Aggregicoccus sp. 17bor-14: one gene and its partner. The main gene of each other region encodes a partner of the protein of the gene in region 2 in a complex. Links are inferred from orthologs where the notes say so. Each region holds a gene or a part of one and is shown on either strand. Other genes may lie near its edges. The genes, in order: smc and FGE12_RS00840.

What was found.
Region 1: the proteins of FGE12_RS00840 (region 2) and smc are in contact, whole or in part, in a crystal structure (PDB 3ZGX), measured with the Bacillus subtilis proteins. The link is inferred for Aggregicoccus sp. 17bor-14 from one-to-one orthologs.

What each region holds. Positions count from the first base shown.
Region 1 is NZ_VJZZ01000004.1:52,982-61,388, forward strand. The notes cover bases 4,276-8,407. They hold smc (chromosome segregation protein SMC), read right to left. Parts: upstream 8,079-8,407; coding sequence 4,476-8,078; downstream 4,276-4,475. Other genes in these bases: FGE12_RS08965 (hypothetical protein), read left to right, coding at 4,276-4,392; FGE12_RS08975 (hypothetical protein), read left to right, coding at 8,268-8,407. Also shown: groL (chaperonin GroEL), read left to right, coding at 1-383; grxC (glutaredoxin 3), read left to right, coding at 556-813; FGE12_RS08950 (hypothetical protein), read left to right, coding at 916-1,350; FGE12_RS08955 (PilZ domain-containing protein), read right to left, coding at 1,356-1,682; FGE12_RS08960 (sigma 54-interacting transcriptional regulator), read left to right, coding at 1,782-3,155; more of FGE12_RS08965, read left to right, coding at 3,193-4,275. UniProt on the Bacillus subtilis protein: Required for chromosome condensation and partitioning.
Region 2 is NZ_VJZZ01000001.1:179,045-186,304, forward strand. What follows is about bases 1,994-4,978. They hold FGE12_RS00840 (segregation/condensation protein A), read right to left. Parts: upstream 3,926-4,978; coding sequence 3,062-3,925; downstream 1,994-3,061. Other genes in these bases: FGE12_RS00830 (pseudouridine synthase), read right to left, coding at 1,994-2,076; scpB (SMC-Scp complex subunit ScpB), read right to left, coding at 2,131-3,075; trpS (tryptophan--tRNA ligase), read right to left, coding at 4,096-4,978. In the rest of the region: more of FGE12_RS00830, read right to left, coding at 19-1,993; more of trpS, read right to left, coding at 4,979-5,106; FGE12_RS00850 (DUF4388 domain-containing protein), read left to right, coding at 5,227-6,390; site-specific tyrosine recombinase XerD, read right to left, coding at 6,440-7,260. UniProt on the Bacillus subtilis protein: Participates in chromosomal partition during cell division. May act via the formation of a condensin-like complex containing Smc and ScpB that pull DNA away from mid-cell into both cell halves.

The DNA of each region.
Region 1 (8,407 bases), on a different replicon or contig from region 2:
GCTCCAAGGCGCTGGACACCCTCAAGGTGGACGAGGGTGAGAAGTTCGGCGTGGACATCATCCGCCGCTCGGTCGAGGAGCCCCTGCGCCAGATCGTGGGCAACGGCGGCCTCGAGGGCAGCGTGATCGTGAACAAGGTGCGCGAGGGCTCCGGCTCGTTCGGCTTCAACGCCGCGACCGGCGTCTACGAGGACCTGCTCGCCGCGGGCGTCATCGACCCGGCCAAGGTGAGCCGCTACGCGCTGCAGAACGCGGCGTCCGTGGCCTCCCTCATGCTCACCACCGAGGCGATGGTCGCCGACCGCCCGAAGGACGACGACGCCAAGGGCATGCCCGCCGGCGGCATGGGCGGCATGGGCGGTATGGGCGGCATGGGGATGTAAGTCGCACCCCTTTCCTGCCTCACGCATCTCAAGACGGCCTCCGGCTCCTCGAGCCGGGGGCCGTCTGTTTTTCCGGCTCTGGGGCCCTCACGCGAGCGTGGCACGCCCGCGCCCGGACCCTTAGCTTTCACCCGATCCCCCTCTTTTCATCCCCACTCCAGGAGGCAGCACCGTGAAGCCAGTGAAGATCTTCACCACCACCTACTGCGGCTTTTGCGTCCGCGCGAAGGACCTGCTCAAGCGCAAGGGCGTGGACTACCAGGAGGTGGACGTCACCGGTGACGACGCCGCGCGCACGAAGCTCGTGGAGATGAGCGGCGGCCAGCGCACGGTGCCCCAGATCTTCATCGGGGACACCCACGTGGGTGGCTACAGCGACCTCGCGCGCCTCGACTCCGAGGGCCGCCTGGACCCGATGCTCGGCGCCTGAGCGTCCGGGCGAGCACCCCCGCTCGCCCGCAGCCTGCGCTCCCGCGTGCCTACCTTGGAGGGCAAAGCATTTGCCCCCACCCACGCGAACGGAGCGCACGACATGGCGAGCGAGCAGAAGACCGGAGCCCGGGACGTCACCTACAACCTGGTGAGCAACCTGTACCACTCCCTCAAGGGGGCGGACGCCTGCGACCAGTACATCCGGGATGCGCAGGAGGCCGGTGACCGCGAGCTCGAGGAGTTCTTCCGCGACTGCCAGGAGCAGAACCGCGACCTCGCCGAGCGCGCGAAGAACCTGCTCGGCGCGAAGCTGGGCCAGATGGAGGGCGCGTCGGCCGGAGCTTCGGGCAGCAGCTCCAGCAGCGGCAAGAAGAGCCGCGCCAAGTCCACCCCGGTGCGCGAGAGCAAGAGCCAGACGAACGCCAGCGTGAAGAGCGGCGGGACGCTGGGGGACGCCGGCCACCGCAGCGACTCCGTGGAGGACGAGATGTCCAAGGAGTCCTTCCCCGCGAGTGACGCGCCAGCGAAGTACTGAGCGCCCTACCCCGCGCCCACGCTGGCCACGAAGTCCTGGATGCGCGCGAGGCTGTCCTGGCCCAGGCGCGTGAAGCGCAGCCCCATGCCCTGCCCCTCGAGCGAGGCGTGGTGGTAGCGCACCTCGCCCACGGCCTCCACCCGCCCCAGCCGCGGCAGCTCGACGGCGAGCGAGAGCTGCTGGCCCAGGGGCAGCTGCGCCCCGAGGAAGTAGAGCCCGCCCTGGCTCAGGGAGCGGCAGGTGCCGCGCACCGGGCCCCGGGGGCCCTCGAGCCGCGCGGGGCTCGCGAGCGTGACGCGCTGCGTGTGTCGACTGTTTGTCTTGCCCGCCATGTGCTCTCACCCGTAAACAGGTACCCGCGTGTGCGCAAGCAGGCGCCCGACCCCTCCCTCGAGGGGCGGGCCCGACGCGGAGGGAGGGCTCCGAGGCCGATGGCGGACCAGCAACCCCAGACGCAGTCGCTGCGCGCCCCCCTCCCGCCTCCGCGCGTGCGCGTGGCCACCTGGGCCGTGGAGGTGCTCGCCGGGCCGGACGCGGGCCTGCGGGTGGAGACCTCCGAGGACCTGCTGCGCGTGGGCAGCGGCGAGGACAACGACCTCGTCCTCAGCGACCCCACCGTGAGCCGCCGCCACGTGGAGCTCGAGCGCGATGCGCGCGGCCTGCGCGTGCGCGACCTGGGCAGCCGCAACGGCACGCTGCTCGAGGGGCGCGGCGTGCTCCACGCCCCGCTGCAGCCCGGCGAGCGCCTGCAGCTGGGCGCGACCCGCTTGCTCGTGCGCGGGGAGACCGGCGCGCGCGAGCTCGAGCTGAGCGCGGACGCGCGCTTCGGGCAGCTGGTGGGCGCGAGCGAGCGCATGCGCCACGCCTTCGCCCTGCTGCGCCACGCCGCGGCGCACGAGGACCTGAGCCTGCTCATCGAGGGCGAGACGGGCACCGGCAAGGAGCTCGCCGCGCGCGCCGTGCACCAGCACTCCCTGCGCCAGCGGGGCCCCTTCCACGTGCTGGACTGTGCGCTCCTGCCGCCGGCCGCCGAGCGCGAGCTGTTCGGCGCTCCGGCCGGGCCGGGCCCGGACGCGCCCCCGGCCTTCGTGGGCGCGCTGGAGGCCGCGCGCGGCGGCACCCTGGTGCTGGACGAGGTGGGCGAGGTGCCGCTCTCGCTGCAGGCGCGGCTGGTGCGGGCGCTGGAGGCGCGCGAGGTGCCCGGGAGGGGGGCCCGCGTGGACCTGCGCCTGGTGGCCACCACCCAGAAGAACCTCGAGGAAGAGGTGCGCCGCGGCCGCTTCCGCGAGGACCTCTACCACCGGCTCGCGGGGCTGCGCGTGCGCCTGCCGCCCCTGCGCGCGCGGCGCGAGGACCTGCCCCTGCTCGCGCGGGCGCTGGGCGAGGAGCGCGGAGGCCCCGGAGCGCTTCCCCCTGCCCTGCTCGCGCTGCTCGAGGGCTACGACTGGCCGGGCAACGTGCGCGAGCTGCGCAACGTGCTCGAGGGGAGCGGCGCGCTGGAGGCCGCGGGAGAGGCTCCCGAGGCGGCCCGCGCGCTGCTCGCGCGGGGGCCGGGCGCGCAGGACGCGACGCTGGCCGGGGCACGTACCCCGGGGCTGTGCAAGCTGTCGTACCACGAGGCGAAGGACCGGGTGCTCGCGCAGTTCGAGCGCCACTACTTCGCCGAGGTGATGAGGGAGGTCGGCTTCGATATGCCGCGGGCAGAGGAGCGTACCGGGCTGTCGATGCAGAGCCTCTACCGGTTGTTGAAGAAGAACGGCCTTCGCATCAAGGAACTCAAGAATGCCGAAGACCTTGATAAGTGATCGCCCGCTAGTGGCCTCTCAGGGCCAGGAGGGAACCATGTTCCGTCGTCTCGCCGTCGCCGCATTCGCACTGTCCGTCGCCGCTTGCGCGAGCAAGCAGAAGGCCCCCGAGGGGAACACCCAGGGCGCTCCCGTCTCGAAGGAGACCCGGGCCCGGCTCAACAACCTCACCTACTTCGACCTGGCCACCTGCAACCCGCGCCCGCTGAAGGCGCCGGAGCCGGCGAACCAGCCGGGCATCATCGGGGCCGTGGTCGCCACCCGCCCGCAGGTGCTCGAGTGCCTCGTGGACCCGAAGAACCGCGGGCCCGCGGAGACCACCCGCGTGGTGGTGAACGCCACCGTGGACCAGACCCAGGCGAAGTTCGCCGTGTCCGGTGACAACATGACCCCGACCGGCACCGCCTGCGTGGAGAAGGTGCTCGCCGAGCGCATCCCGCTCAAGCCCCTGCCCGCCGGCGCCCAGCCGGTGACGGCCCAGGCCGAGATCGTCCACGGCGGCCGCGCTCCGGCCGTCACCATGGGCATCAACCCGGCCAGCGACATCGCGGGCACCATCCGCCTGAACCAGCCGCACTTCTGCGAGTGCTACGCGGACTACCAGGACAGCGTGCCGCCCGAGCTGAAGGTGGCGCTGGACCTGCCGGCGAAGGCGACGAAGCTCTCGCCCCCCGCCTTCGAGCCGGCGCCGGGCGCCGAGAAGCTCACCGCCTGCCTCACCCAGAAGCTGCAGGCGCTGGACTTCACCGCCACCGACGCGGAGACGAAGCTGCCGGCCTACCCCTTCTTCGCCATCAACTCCAACGCCGGTGAGGCGGCGGCGGGCCTCGCCGAGGACCTGCGCTTCACCCACCTGGACGCGGTGCGCGGCCAGCGCGTGGCGGACGTGGCCATGGCGGTGGGCAGCCGCGTGAACGCGGTCACCACCTACGACGCGGCCGTGGTCGCCTACAAGGCGAACCCCAAGAAGGTGAACCCCCAGGAGCTGGTGGACAAGTGCGCCGCCCTGGTGAAGGCGGACGACACCTGGATCGCCTCGCTGACGAAGCAGGGCGAGCTCGCGGACCGCACCCTCGCCTTCGTGCAGGAGAGCAAGGCGAAGGACCCGGCGTGGGGCGAGGTCGAGGCCCCGGCGCAGGCCCAGGTGGACACCGCCAAGAAGGACCTCGCCGAGGCGCAGGCCGCGAAGGTGGCGGACCAGAAGGTGTGCCCGAAGGTGAGCTACAAGCAGAAGTAGCTTCGAGCGCGAGCTCCTGAAGCACGAAGGGCGCGGCACCCGACTCGGGGGCCGCGCCCTTTCTCGTTCCAGCGCCCGGGGGCCTAGGCGGCCGAGGCGTTGTCGTTGGCGGCCGCGGCCTCCTTCAGCTTCACGCTGACGAGCTTGGAGATGCCGGGCTCCTCCATGGTGACGCCGTAGAGCGTGTCGGCGACCTCCATGGTGCGCTTGTTGTGGGTGATGAGGATGAACTGCGACTGCTTGCTCATCTCCTTCACCATGTCGTTGTAGCGGCCCACGTTGCCCTCATCGAGCGGCGCGTCCACCTCGTCCAGGAGGCAGAAGGGGGTGGGCTTGATGAGGAAGATGGCGAAGATGAGCGCCACGGCGGTGAGCGCCTTCTCGCCGCCGGAGAGCAAGTTCACGCTCTGCAGCTTCTTGCCGGGCGGCTGGCTGACGATCTCCACGCCCTGCTCCGCGCCGGGGCCCTCGTCGGTGAGGATGAGGCTCGCGCGGCCCCCGCCGAAGAGGCGCGGGAAGATGGCCTGGAACTTCTCGTTCACCACGTCGAAGGTCTGCTTGAAGCGCTCGCGGCTGGTGGCGTCGATCTTCACGATCGCCTCGCGCAGCTGCTCGATGGAGCCGGTGAGGTCCTTCTTCTGCTCGCTGAGGAAGCGGAAGCGCTTCTCCAGCTCCGCGTGCTCCTCGATCGCCGTGAGGTTGATCTCCCCCATGCGCTCGAGCTGCGCGCGCAGGTCCTTGAGCTCGCCTTCCGTCTCGGGGGCGAGCGGGGCGAGCAGGTGGAAGCGGTGCAGCTCCTGGCCCAGCTCCACCAGGTGGCGCTCGCGGATGCCCTCCACCAGGTGGGTGAGCTCCAGCTCGATCTCGCGCTCCTTGAGCGAGCTCGCGCTCAGCCCCTGGATGAGCGAGTCCACGCGGGTGCGCAGCTCGCGCAGCGCGTTCTCCTGCTCGCGCACCTCGCCGCTCGAGAGGGCGTGCGCACTGCGGCGCCCCTCCAGGCTCTCCTGCCCCGCGCGGTACTCCTCGCGGCGCCCGCTGCACGCGGCCTCGGTCTCCGCCATGCGGGCCTTGAGGTCCTCCACGCGGGAGGAGCCCTCGCCCACCGCGGCCTGCAGCCGCTGCACCCGGGCCCCCATCTCGGCCTTCTGCGAGAGCAGGCTCTCCAGCTCCTTGCGCGCCGCCTCGCCGCGCTCGCTGCCCGCGGCCACCTTCACCCGCAGCGCGGTGAGCTCGTTGGAGAGCGTGTCCGCGCGGTGGCGCAGGGTCTCCAGCTCCGCGGTCATCTGGCGCACCTTCTCCTCGCGCGCCTCGCGGTCCGCCTGGCCGTGGGCCACCTCGCCGCGGCTGCTCTCCTCCTCGTGCACCAGCGCCTGGTGCGCGTGGGCGAGCTGGCCCTCCTCGGTGTCCAGCTGGGCGAGCCGCTCGCGGATGCGCGCGAGGTCCTCGCCCGCCTTGTGCAGGTCCTTCTCCTGGCTCGCGAGGTTCAGCTCCTCGGCGTGCTGGTTCTTCGCGAGCCCCTTGAGCACCCCTTCCGCGTGGCCCATCTGCTTCTGCAGGGCGTAGTGGCGGGTGAGGATCTCGTTGTAGCGCTCCTCCACCCGCGCGACCTCGGCGGAGAGCTCCTGGATCTCGCGCTTCTTCTGCAGCGCGCCCACCGCCGCGCCCTCGAGCGTGCCGCCGGTGAGGGTGCCGTCCGGGCGGAACACCTCGCCCTCCAGCGTGACCAGGGTGTAGCCCGCGCCCTCCCCGTCCCCGTCGCCCGCGTAGGCGCGCGCGGTCGCCAGGTCCTGCACGATGACCACGTTGCCCAGCAGCGCCTGCACCACCGGGCGCAGGGGCTCCTCACACGTCACCTCGCCGAAGGCGGCCGCGAGCACGCCGCGCCGCGAGAGGTCCGGCGCCGCGATGGGGCTCTCCGTGCGCGGCACGGGCAGGAAGGAGCCGCGCCCCTCGGAGAGGTCGCGCAGGTACTCCACCAGCTCGAAGCCGCGCTCGCGGCTCTCCACCACCACGTGCTGCAGCCGCTCGCCGAGCGCCGCCTCCACCGCGCGCTCGTAGCGCGCGGACACGGAGATGACGTCCGCGACGAGGCCGAAGATGCCCTGCTCGCGCGCGGCGCTGCCCGCGCGCAGCATCACCGCGCGCACGCCGCGGTCGAAGCCGTCGTAGTTCTTCTGGATGTCCTGCAGGCTGCCCAGCCGGCTGCGCTTGTCGCTCAGCTCCTCGCGCAGGGAGATGACCTGGATCTCGTTCTCCGCGAAGGCCTCGCGGGTGCGCACCAGGGCCTCCTCCTCGTGCCCCTTGCGCTCGGCGAGCTCGTGGGCGAGCTGGCGGCTCTCCTCCACGCGCCGGGCCACGTCCGCGCGCGCGGCGTCCAGCTCGCGCTCCTGCTCGCGCAGGCCCTCCGCCTCGCCGCGGTTCTTCGCGCGCCGGGTCTCGAGGTCCGCGCGCTGGCGGGCGAGGTTCACCAGGTTGTTCTCGTGGTTGGCGAGCCGGGTGGCCACCCCCACCAGCGCCTGGCGCTCCTGCTCGAGGCGCAGGGCGATCTCGGTCTGCAGCTGGGTGGCGCGGCGCAGCTCCTCCTGCGCCACCTGCATCGCGACCTCGTCCTCCTTCCACGCCCCGGCGATGCCGCTCAGCTCGGCCTCGCGCGCGCCCAGCGTGCCCTCGACCTCGGCCTGGCGCGCGAGCAGCGCGTCCAGCTCGGCCTGACTCGCGGCCACGCGCGCGCCCGTCTCCTCCAGGTCCTTGCGCCAGTAGGAGAGGTCCTGGTCGTCGCGCTGCACGGCGCTCTCCAGGCCGTGCACCTGCTCGGCCAGGGCCTGCAGCGCGGCCGCCTCGGCCTCGATCTCCCCGCGGCGCTGGGCGATGGTCTGCTCCAGCTCGCGCACGCGCTCGAGGCTCTCCTTCTCCTCGCCGCCCAGGTTCTCGAGGCGCGCCTGCAGCACCTTCTTCTCCGCCTGCAGCTCGAGGTAGCGGTGGCTCGCCGAGTGCAGCTCGATCTCGCGCATCTGGCTCTTGAGCTTGCGGTACTTCTCGGCCTTCTTCGCCTGGCGCGCGAGCGTGTCGAGCCGCTTCTCCAGCTCGTTGGTGATGTCGGTCACGCGCAGGAGGTTCGCCTCGGTGGCCTCCATCTTGCGCTCGGCCGCCTTGCGCCGCGCCTTGTACTTGGTGATGCCGGCCGCCTCCTCGATGAGGCTGCGGCGATCCTCGGGCTTCGAGGACACGATGAGGCCCACGCGGCCCTGCTCGATGATGGAGTAGGCGCGGGTGCCCACGCCGGTGCCGAGGAACAGCTCGGTGATGTCGAGCAGGCGGCACACGGTCTTGTTGATGAGGTACTCGCTCTCGCCGCTGCGGAAGAGGCGGCGGGTGACCGTGATCTCGGGGAAGCCCTGGTACTGGGGCGCGAGCTGGTCGCCCTCGTCCACGTGGAAGGTGAGGCTCACCTCGGCCATCGACAGCGGCGCCTTGGACTCGGAGCCGTTGAAGATGACGTCCTCCATGCCGCGGCCGCGCAGGTTCTTCGCGCTCTGCTCGCCCATCACCCAGCGGATGGAGTCCACCACGTTGCTCTTGCCGCAGCCGTTGGGGCCGACGATGCCGGTGACCCCATCGTCGAAGCTGAACACGCTCCGCTCCATGAACGACTTGAAGCCGGTGATGTCCAGGCGCTTGATTCGCATGCCTTGTGAGCTCCTCTAGGAGGCGGGGCGAGAGATGTGGGGGCGCGCCGGAGGCCGAAAAATCGGCCCGCGCGGCGCTCGCAGGAGTAACACGCCGAATTTCGGACGATCAAGCATGACGAGGCATGACCCTACATGCGTGGCCGTTTCCCACGCGCCCTGGTGCGCCCTTCGGGTAGCCGGAGTGGAGTGCTCGCTGCCCGACGGCGCGGGTTGAAATGCTGCGCGTGCACCCTACCTTCCCCTGAATCTTTCAGGAGGAAGCCCACGTACACGCCCCTGCTCGCTCTCTCGCTGCTCATCCAGGCAGCCCCGGCTCCTGCGGCGGC
Region 2 (7,260 bases):
GCATGCCGCGCGCCCGCCTCAGCGGGGCTTGCGCGGGCCGCCGGGACGGGGGCGGTTGCCACCCGGCCGCGGCCGGTCCGTCGTCCAGCGCGCGGGGCCCTGGGACTTGCGCTCGCGCCAGTCGGTGAAACCCGGGCGATCTCCGCCCTCGGCCCGCCCGCCCGCCGCGCCGAAGCCCTTGCGCGCAGGGCGCTCGCTGCCGCCCGCGCCACCGCGCTGAGGCCGCTCGCCCCCGCCGGAGCCGCCCCGCGCAGGACGCTCGCCCCGCTCACCGCCGCCGCGCGGCGCGCGCTCCGGGGCACCGCCGAAGCTGCGGCGCGCAGGACGGTCCTCGGAACCGAAGCCCCCGCGCCCTGCCCCGCCGCCGAAGGGCTTGCGCGCCGGACGGTCGTCGCCGCCGCGCGCGGGCCGGTCATCGCCCGCGAAGGCACGGCGCGTGGGCCGCTCAGCGCCGCCGCGCGCGGGCCGATCGTCGCCCGCGAAGGCACGGCGCGTGGGCCGCTCGTCGCCACCGCCGAAGCTCTTGCGCGCAGGCCGCTCGTCGCCAGCGCCGAAGCTCTTGCGGGCGGGCCGCTCGTCGCCACCGCCGAAGCTCTTGCGGGCGGGCCGCTCCGAGCCACCCTCGAAGCCCCGACGGCCGGGCCGCTCGTCACCGCCGCGAGACGGACGCTCGGAGCCACCGAAGCTCTTGCGCTCCGCGCCGCCACCGAAGCCACCACGCGCCGGACGCTCGGAGCCGCCACCGAAGCTCTTGCGCTCGGAGCCCCCGAAGCCGCCGCGCGATGGACGCTCATTGCCCCCGAAGCTCTTGCGAGCCGGACGCTCGTCGCCCCCGAAGCTCTTGCGCGCCGGGCGCTCGTCTCCACCGAAGCTCTTGCGCGCAGGGCGCTCCGAGCCGCCGCCGAAGCCACCGCGAGACGGGCGCTCGTCTCCCCCGAAGCTCTTGCGCGCCGGGCGCTCCGAGCCACCGCCGAACCCACCGCGAGCGGGGCGATCGCCGCCTGCCCCAAAGCCCTTGCGCGCGGGCCGCTCGCCGCCGCCGAAGCTCTTGCGCGCCGGCCGGGCCTCCTCCTCCATGCCGCGGCCGAGCGCCTCGGCCGCGCGCTCGCCGGTGCTCTTGCGCACGGGCGCCTCGCTCTCGAGCCCGCGGCGCCCCGCGCTGAAGGCCGGACGACTGCCACCCTCCGCGCGGCCCCTGGCGGGTGCACCCGCGGCGGGCCGGCGCGCAGGCGGCGGCGCGGCCTCGTCACCGTCCTCGGCGCCGTCATCCCCATCGAAGGTCTCGAAGCCCGGCGCCGCGCGGCCATGGCGGCGCGGCGGCAGCTTGAAGCTCTTGGGGTTGGGCGCCTCGGCGCGGCCCTCGGCCACCTCGTTGAGGAGGCGGATCTCCTGGCCGGTGAGCGTGCGCAGCTGCCCGGGGCGCAGCCCCTCCACGTTCACGCCGGCGTAGTTGGGGCGGTAGAGGCGAAGCACGGGGTGACCGACCGCGGCGCACAGGCGCTTGATGAGGTGGGGCCGCCCCTCGGCGACCACGATCCGCAGCCAGGTGTTGGCCTCCGCCTTCTCGTGCACGTCGACCGAGACGGGCGTGGCCATGCCGTCCTCGAGCCGCACGCCGCCGCGCAGCTTCTCGAGCGTGGCCGTATCCGGCACGCCCTTCACCTTGGTGAGGTAGGTGCGCGGCACCTGGAAGCTCGGGTGGGTGAGCTTGTGCGCGAGCGCACCGTCGTCCGTGAAGAGCAGCGCGCCCTCGGCGTCGTAGTCGAGGCGGCCGACGGGGAAGAGGCGCTTGTCCGTATCCGCGATGTAGTCCGCGACGGTGGGCCGGCCCTGCGGGTCCGAGAGCGTGGTGACCACGCCGGTGGGCTTGTAGAGCAGGTAGTACGAGGACTTCTCGGGCGGCTGCACGAGCTTGCCGTCCACGGAGACGAGGTCGGTGCCGGGCTCCACACGGCTGCCGAGCTCGGTGATGGTCTGGTTGTTCACCTTCACGCGGCCCGCGGTGATCAGCTCCTCGGCGTGACGACGGGAGGCGACGCCCGCGCGGGCGAGGTACTTCTGCAGTCTTTCGGCCATGATGTTGCGCTCTTCTCTCTGGGCGCCCGCTCTCGCGGGGGCATTGCGGCCCTTCTACTCGGGCTTGGGTTCCGGCGGTTCGGCCGGAGTCTGGGCGGCGAGCGCGGAGGCACTCGCCTTCTGGGTCTTCTCTGCGGCGGCGAGCGCCTCCTCGAGGATCTCGAGGGCGGCCTCGCTCGCCTGGGTGCTCTTCTCCATGCGGGCCTGGAACTCCGGGTCCGCAAGGGTCTCCACGGTGCCCGCGGCAGTAGGACGGGGTCCGCTCTCCTTCTCTACAATGTCCTGGTGCTCCTGGGTGAGCTCGTGGAACTCGCGCAGGGTGGGCAGGCTGCTCAGGTCCTTGAGCGCGAAGAACTCGAGGAACTCGCGGGTGGTGCCGTAGAGGATGGGGCGGCCCACCTCCTCCTTCTTGCCGAGGATCTTCACCAGCTTGCGATCCAGGAGCGCCTTGAGGACCGCGCCGCAGTCCACGCCGCGGATGTCCTCCACCTCGGGGCGGGTGACGGGCTGGCGGTAGGCGATGATCGCGAGCGTCTCCACGGCGGCGCGCGTGAGGCGCTGCGGCTTCACCTGGAGGAAGCGGCGCACGTACTCGGCGGAGTGCGGATCGGTGCGGAACTGCCAGCCGCCCGCGACCTCGTAGAGCACGATGCCGCTGATGCCCTCGCGGTGGATGCCGCCGAGCTGATCCAGCGCCTTGGTGATGAGCTCGCGGTCGATGCCCGAGCTCTCGAAGAGCTGGTCGAGCGTGAGCGGCTTGTCCGAGACGAAGAGCAGGCTCTCCACCACGGTGCGCACGCGCTCCGCGCTGAGCTTGCGGCTCTTCTGGACGAGCTTCTCGAAGGGGGTCTCGAAGTCGGGGCCGCCCTCCTCGATGGCGGCCGCCTCCACGTCGTCCAGGTCCGACTCGCCGCCGGGGCCGGTGACGGCCGCGATCTCCTCCTCGGAGAAGGGGCTGGGGCCGCCGGTGCCGCCCTCGGGATCCTTACCGGTAGTCACTCTCGTCCACCTCCGTGGGCACCAGGCGCTCCAGGGCGTCGCCGTTGGGTGTGAGGATGATGTCCTGGCCCGCCTCGGCCTGGGAGACGCGCAGCAGGCGGCGCTTGCACATCTCGAGGATGGCCAGGAAGGTCACCACGATCTGGTGGCGGGTGCGCACGTCCTCGAAGAGGCTCTCGAAGCTCGCCTGGTTGCCACCTGCGAGCACCTTCTCCGCCACCTTGAGGATGGCCTCGCTGATGCTGAAGGTCTCGCGCACGACCTCGTGCTGCAGCTTGGGCGTCAGGCGCTCGAGGACGCGGTCGAGCGCCTCGATGAGCTTGAGGACGCTGAACTCCTGCAGGCCCACCTCCTCCTCGGGGATGGGCACGGCCTCGACCGGGACCTTCCGGGCGAAGACGTCGCGGTCGAGGATGTCCTGCTTCGCGAGCATCTCGGCCGCGTCCTTGTACTTCTGGTAGTCGAGCAGGCGGCGCACGAGCTCGGCGCGCGGGTCGCGCTGCTCCTCGAGCGCCTCCACGCTCTCCGCGGCCTGGGCGGCCTCCTGGCGCGGCAGGAGCAGGCGGCTCTTGATGTGGCCGAGCGTCGCGGCCATCACCAGGAACTCGCCCGCGATGTCGAGATCGATCTCGCGCATCCGCTCGAGCTGCTCGAGGTACTTCTCGGTGATCAGCGCGATCGGGATGTCGAAGATGTCGACCCGGTGCTCGCGGATGAGGTGCAGCAGGAGATCGAGCGGCCCCTCGAAGTTGGGCAGCGCAACGCGGAAGGCGGCGGCCGGCGACAACGCCGGCGCGTCTCCTTCGCTGAGCGCCTCGTCGGGCGGTGCAGCGCGACGGCCTTCACTCACTCCGTGACGTCCTCAGGCTCCCGGCAAGCAGCGGGTTGGGGGTGAACGTGCGCGCAAAGGCCCGATTTTCCGGCCCCTGCGCGCACCAAGCGGGGGTGTCTAGCAGCGGCCCCCCGGGGGGTCAAATGTTCAGCCCCCTGCCGCGCCTGCCTGCCCGTCAGCGCGAGGCTTCAGCGCAGGCCGACTGCGCGGCGCACCTGGTCCACGATGGGGGCCGCGAGGGCGCGCGCGCGCTCGGCGCCCGCCTGCAGGATGCGCTCGAGCTCGGCGGGGTCTCCCACCAGCTCGGCGCGGCGGGCGCGGGGCCCGTCGAAGGTGGTGTGGAAGGCCTCGAGCAGCTTCTTCTTGTACTCGCCGTAGCCCTTGCCGCCCGCGCGCCAGGAGGCGTCCACCTCCTTGAACTCGGAGGGCGGGAGCATCACCTGCAGCAGCTGGTAGAGGGGCGCGTCCTGGGTGGGCTTGGGCGCCTCCACGGGGGTGGAGTCCGTCTTGATGCCCATGATGCGCTTCTTGACCTCCTTCTCCTCCCCGAACATCTCGATGGTGTTGCCGTAGGACTTGGACATTTTCTGTCCGTCCACGCCGGGGATGATGGCGGTGTTCTCCTGGATGCGCGGGGCCGGCAGCTTGAGGATGCCGGGCGCCTTGCTCTTGCGCCCCTCGGGGTCCGCCGGGTCGTAGCCGGGCACGTAGGTGACGTTGAACTTGGTCGCCCAGTCGCGCGCGAACTCGATGTGCTGCACCTGGTCCTTGCCCACCGGCACCAGGTCCGAGCCGTAGAGCAGGATGTCCGCGGCCATCAGCACCGGGTAGGCGAAGAGCCCGAAGTCCGGGGAGATGCCGCGCGCGACCTTGTCCTTGTAGCTGTGGGCGCGCTCCAGGTGCGACTGCGGCACCACGGTGCCGAGGATCCAGTACAGCTCGGTCACCTCGGGCACGTCGCTCTGGCGGAAGAGCAGCGACTTGTTCGGGTCCACCCCGAGCGAGAGGAAGGCGAGCGCCGTCTCGCGGGTGAGCTCCGAGGCGAGCCGGGGGTCGCGCACGGTGTTGAGCGCGTGGAGGTTGGCGATGAAGTAGAGGGCCTCGCCCTCCTGCTGCAGCTCCACGAACTGCCGGATGGCGCCGTAGTAGTTGCCCAGGTGCAGTCGGCCCGAGGATTGGACGCCGGAGAGGATCCGCATAGGTCAGCCAACCCTAACCGAAAGGGACCCCGCACGACGGCGCTTCCGGCAAGAGCGCAAATATGTAGGAAGATCAGCTCCTTGAGACCGCTCGCCGGGTTGGCTACCCTTCGGCCTTGCATGGAGCACTTCAAGGGAAGCCTCGCGAGCTACGGGCTGCAGCTGCTGGTGCCCGCGCTCTTCGAGCGCACGCTCACGGACGGCATCCTGCGCGTGGAGCGCGGGGGCACGGTGCGGCGCTTCTACTTCCGCGAGGGCGCGCTGGTGGCGTCGAGCTCGAGCGACCCCACGGAGCACCTGTCGCAGGTGCTGGTGCGCCTGGGCGTGCTGGCGCCGGCGCGCGCGGCGGCCGCCTTCGAGGCCGCCGAGGCGCTGGGGCAGCCCTTCGGGGCCTTCCTCGTCGAGCGCGGCTTCGTGGAGCAGCCGCGGCTCCTGGAGGCGCTGGAGCACAAGGCGCGCGAGGCCCTCTTCGACAGCTACGGCTGGCAGTCCGGGGAGCTGGAGTTCACGCCCGGAGCGCCTGCGCTCGCGCGCGGCGTGGAGCTGCGGCTCCCGCTGGGCTCGCTGCACCGGGACGCGGTGGCGCGCCTGCGCGAGTGGCGGGTCTTCCGCGCGCTCTTCCCTGCCCCGGACACGCGCTTTCGCGTCTACCGCCAGTTCGCGGTGGAGGGCGTGGGTGAGGAGGAGGAGCGGCTGCTCGCGCTCGCCGAGGCGGGCGCCGCGCTGGACGAGCTGCTCGCCGCCCCGGCCGAGGGACCCCTCTTCTGCGCGCGGCGGCTGGTGCAGCTCTACCGCCGCGGCGCGCTCACCCCGCGCACGGATGCAGGAAGCCGCGTGGGCGAGGCCGCGGCGCTCGCCGAGCTGCTCGCGCTCGCGCGCCGGCACCTCGCCGCCGGGCGCTTCGAGAGCGCCGTGGCGCTCGCCGCCCAGGCGCTGGAGCGCGCCCCGGTGCCCGAGGCCCAGGCGCTCTACCGGGAGGCGGAGGCGCGGCTCGCGGCCTCGCTCGCCGAGGAGCTGCGAGCGCTGGAAGGGCGGCTGCACTTCGAGCCCCTGCCCCGCTCGGCGCCGGCGCAGCTCACCGCGGACGACCTCTACCTCTTCGCGAAGCTGCGCGGCGGCCGCTCCGTCACGCAGACGCTGCGCAGCGCGGCGATGGGCGAGCTCGCGGCCTCGCGCGCCCTGAGGCGGCTGATGGCGGCGGGCCTCGTGCGGCTCGCGCCGGAGGGCGCGGGGCCACAGGCGCGCCGGCGCACGGATCCGTACGGGATTCCGGCCCTGCGCTGAGCCGGGCGCTCCCCGCCGCGTGGGAGCGCTGCAGCGGGCGAACCGCAGCTCAGCCGCTGCGCGGGTGGTGCTTGTCGTAGACCGAGCGCAGCCGCGCGCCGTTCACATGCGTGTAGATCTGCGTGGTGGCGAGGTCCGCGTGGCCGAGCATGGCCTGCACGGCGCGCAGGTCCGCGCCGCGCTCCACCAGGTGCGTGGCGAAGGAGTGGCGCAGCTTGTGCGGGGAGATCTGCTTCTGAATGCCCGCCTTGAGCGCATAGCGCTTGAGCAGCTTCCAGAAGCCCTGCCGGGTGAGGCCCGCGCCGCGCGGGGTGACGAAGAGCGCCCTCGCCGCGCGCTTGCCCAGCAGCGCAGCCCGCGGGCCCGCGAGGTAGGCCTGCACGCGCTCCACCGCCACGCTGCCCACCGGCACGATGCGCTCCTTGGATCCCTTGCCCTTGGCCACGAGGTAGCCCGCGCCCAGCTGCACGTCGTTGATGGAGAGCCCCACCAGCTCGCTCACGCGAAGGCCCGTGGCGTAGAGCAGCTCGAGCATCGCCAGGTCGCGCGCGCCCGCCGCGGTGCGCGCGTCCGGCGCGGCGAGCAGTGCCTCCACCTCGTCCAGCGTGAGGAACACGGGGAGCTTGCGCGGGGAGCGCGGGGTGTCCAGGTCCTCGGTGGGGTCCCGCTCGGCGAGCCGCTCGGCCACGAGGAAGCGATGCAGCTGGCGCACGGCCGCGAGGTGGCGCGCCTGGCTGCGCTTGCTCAGCCCCCGGCGCCCGAGTGCCGCGAGGTGCGCGGAGACGTCCTCGCCCTTCACCCGGGTGAGCTCCGAGACGCCGCCCTTGCGCAGATCGGCGAAGTACGCGGTCAGGTCCGCCGCGTAGGCGT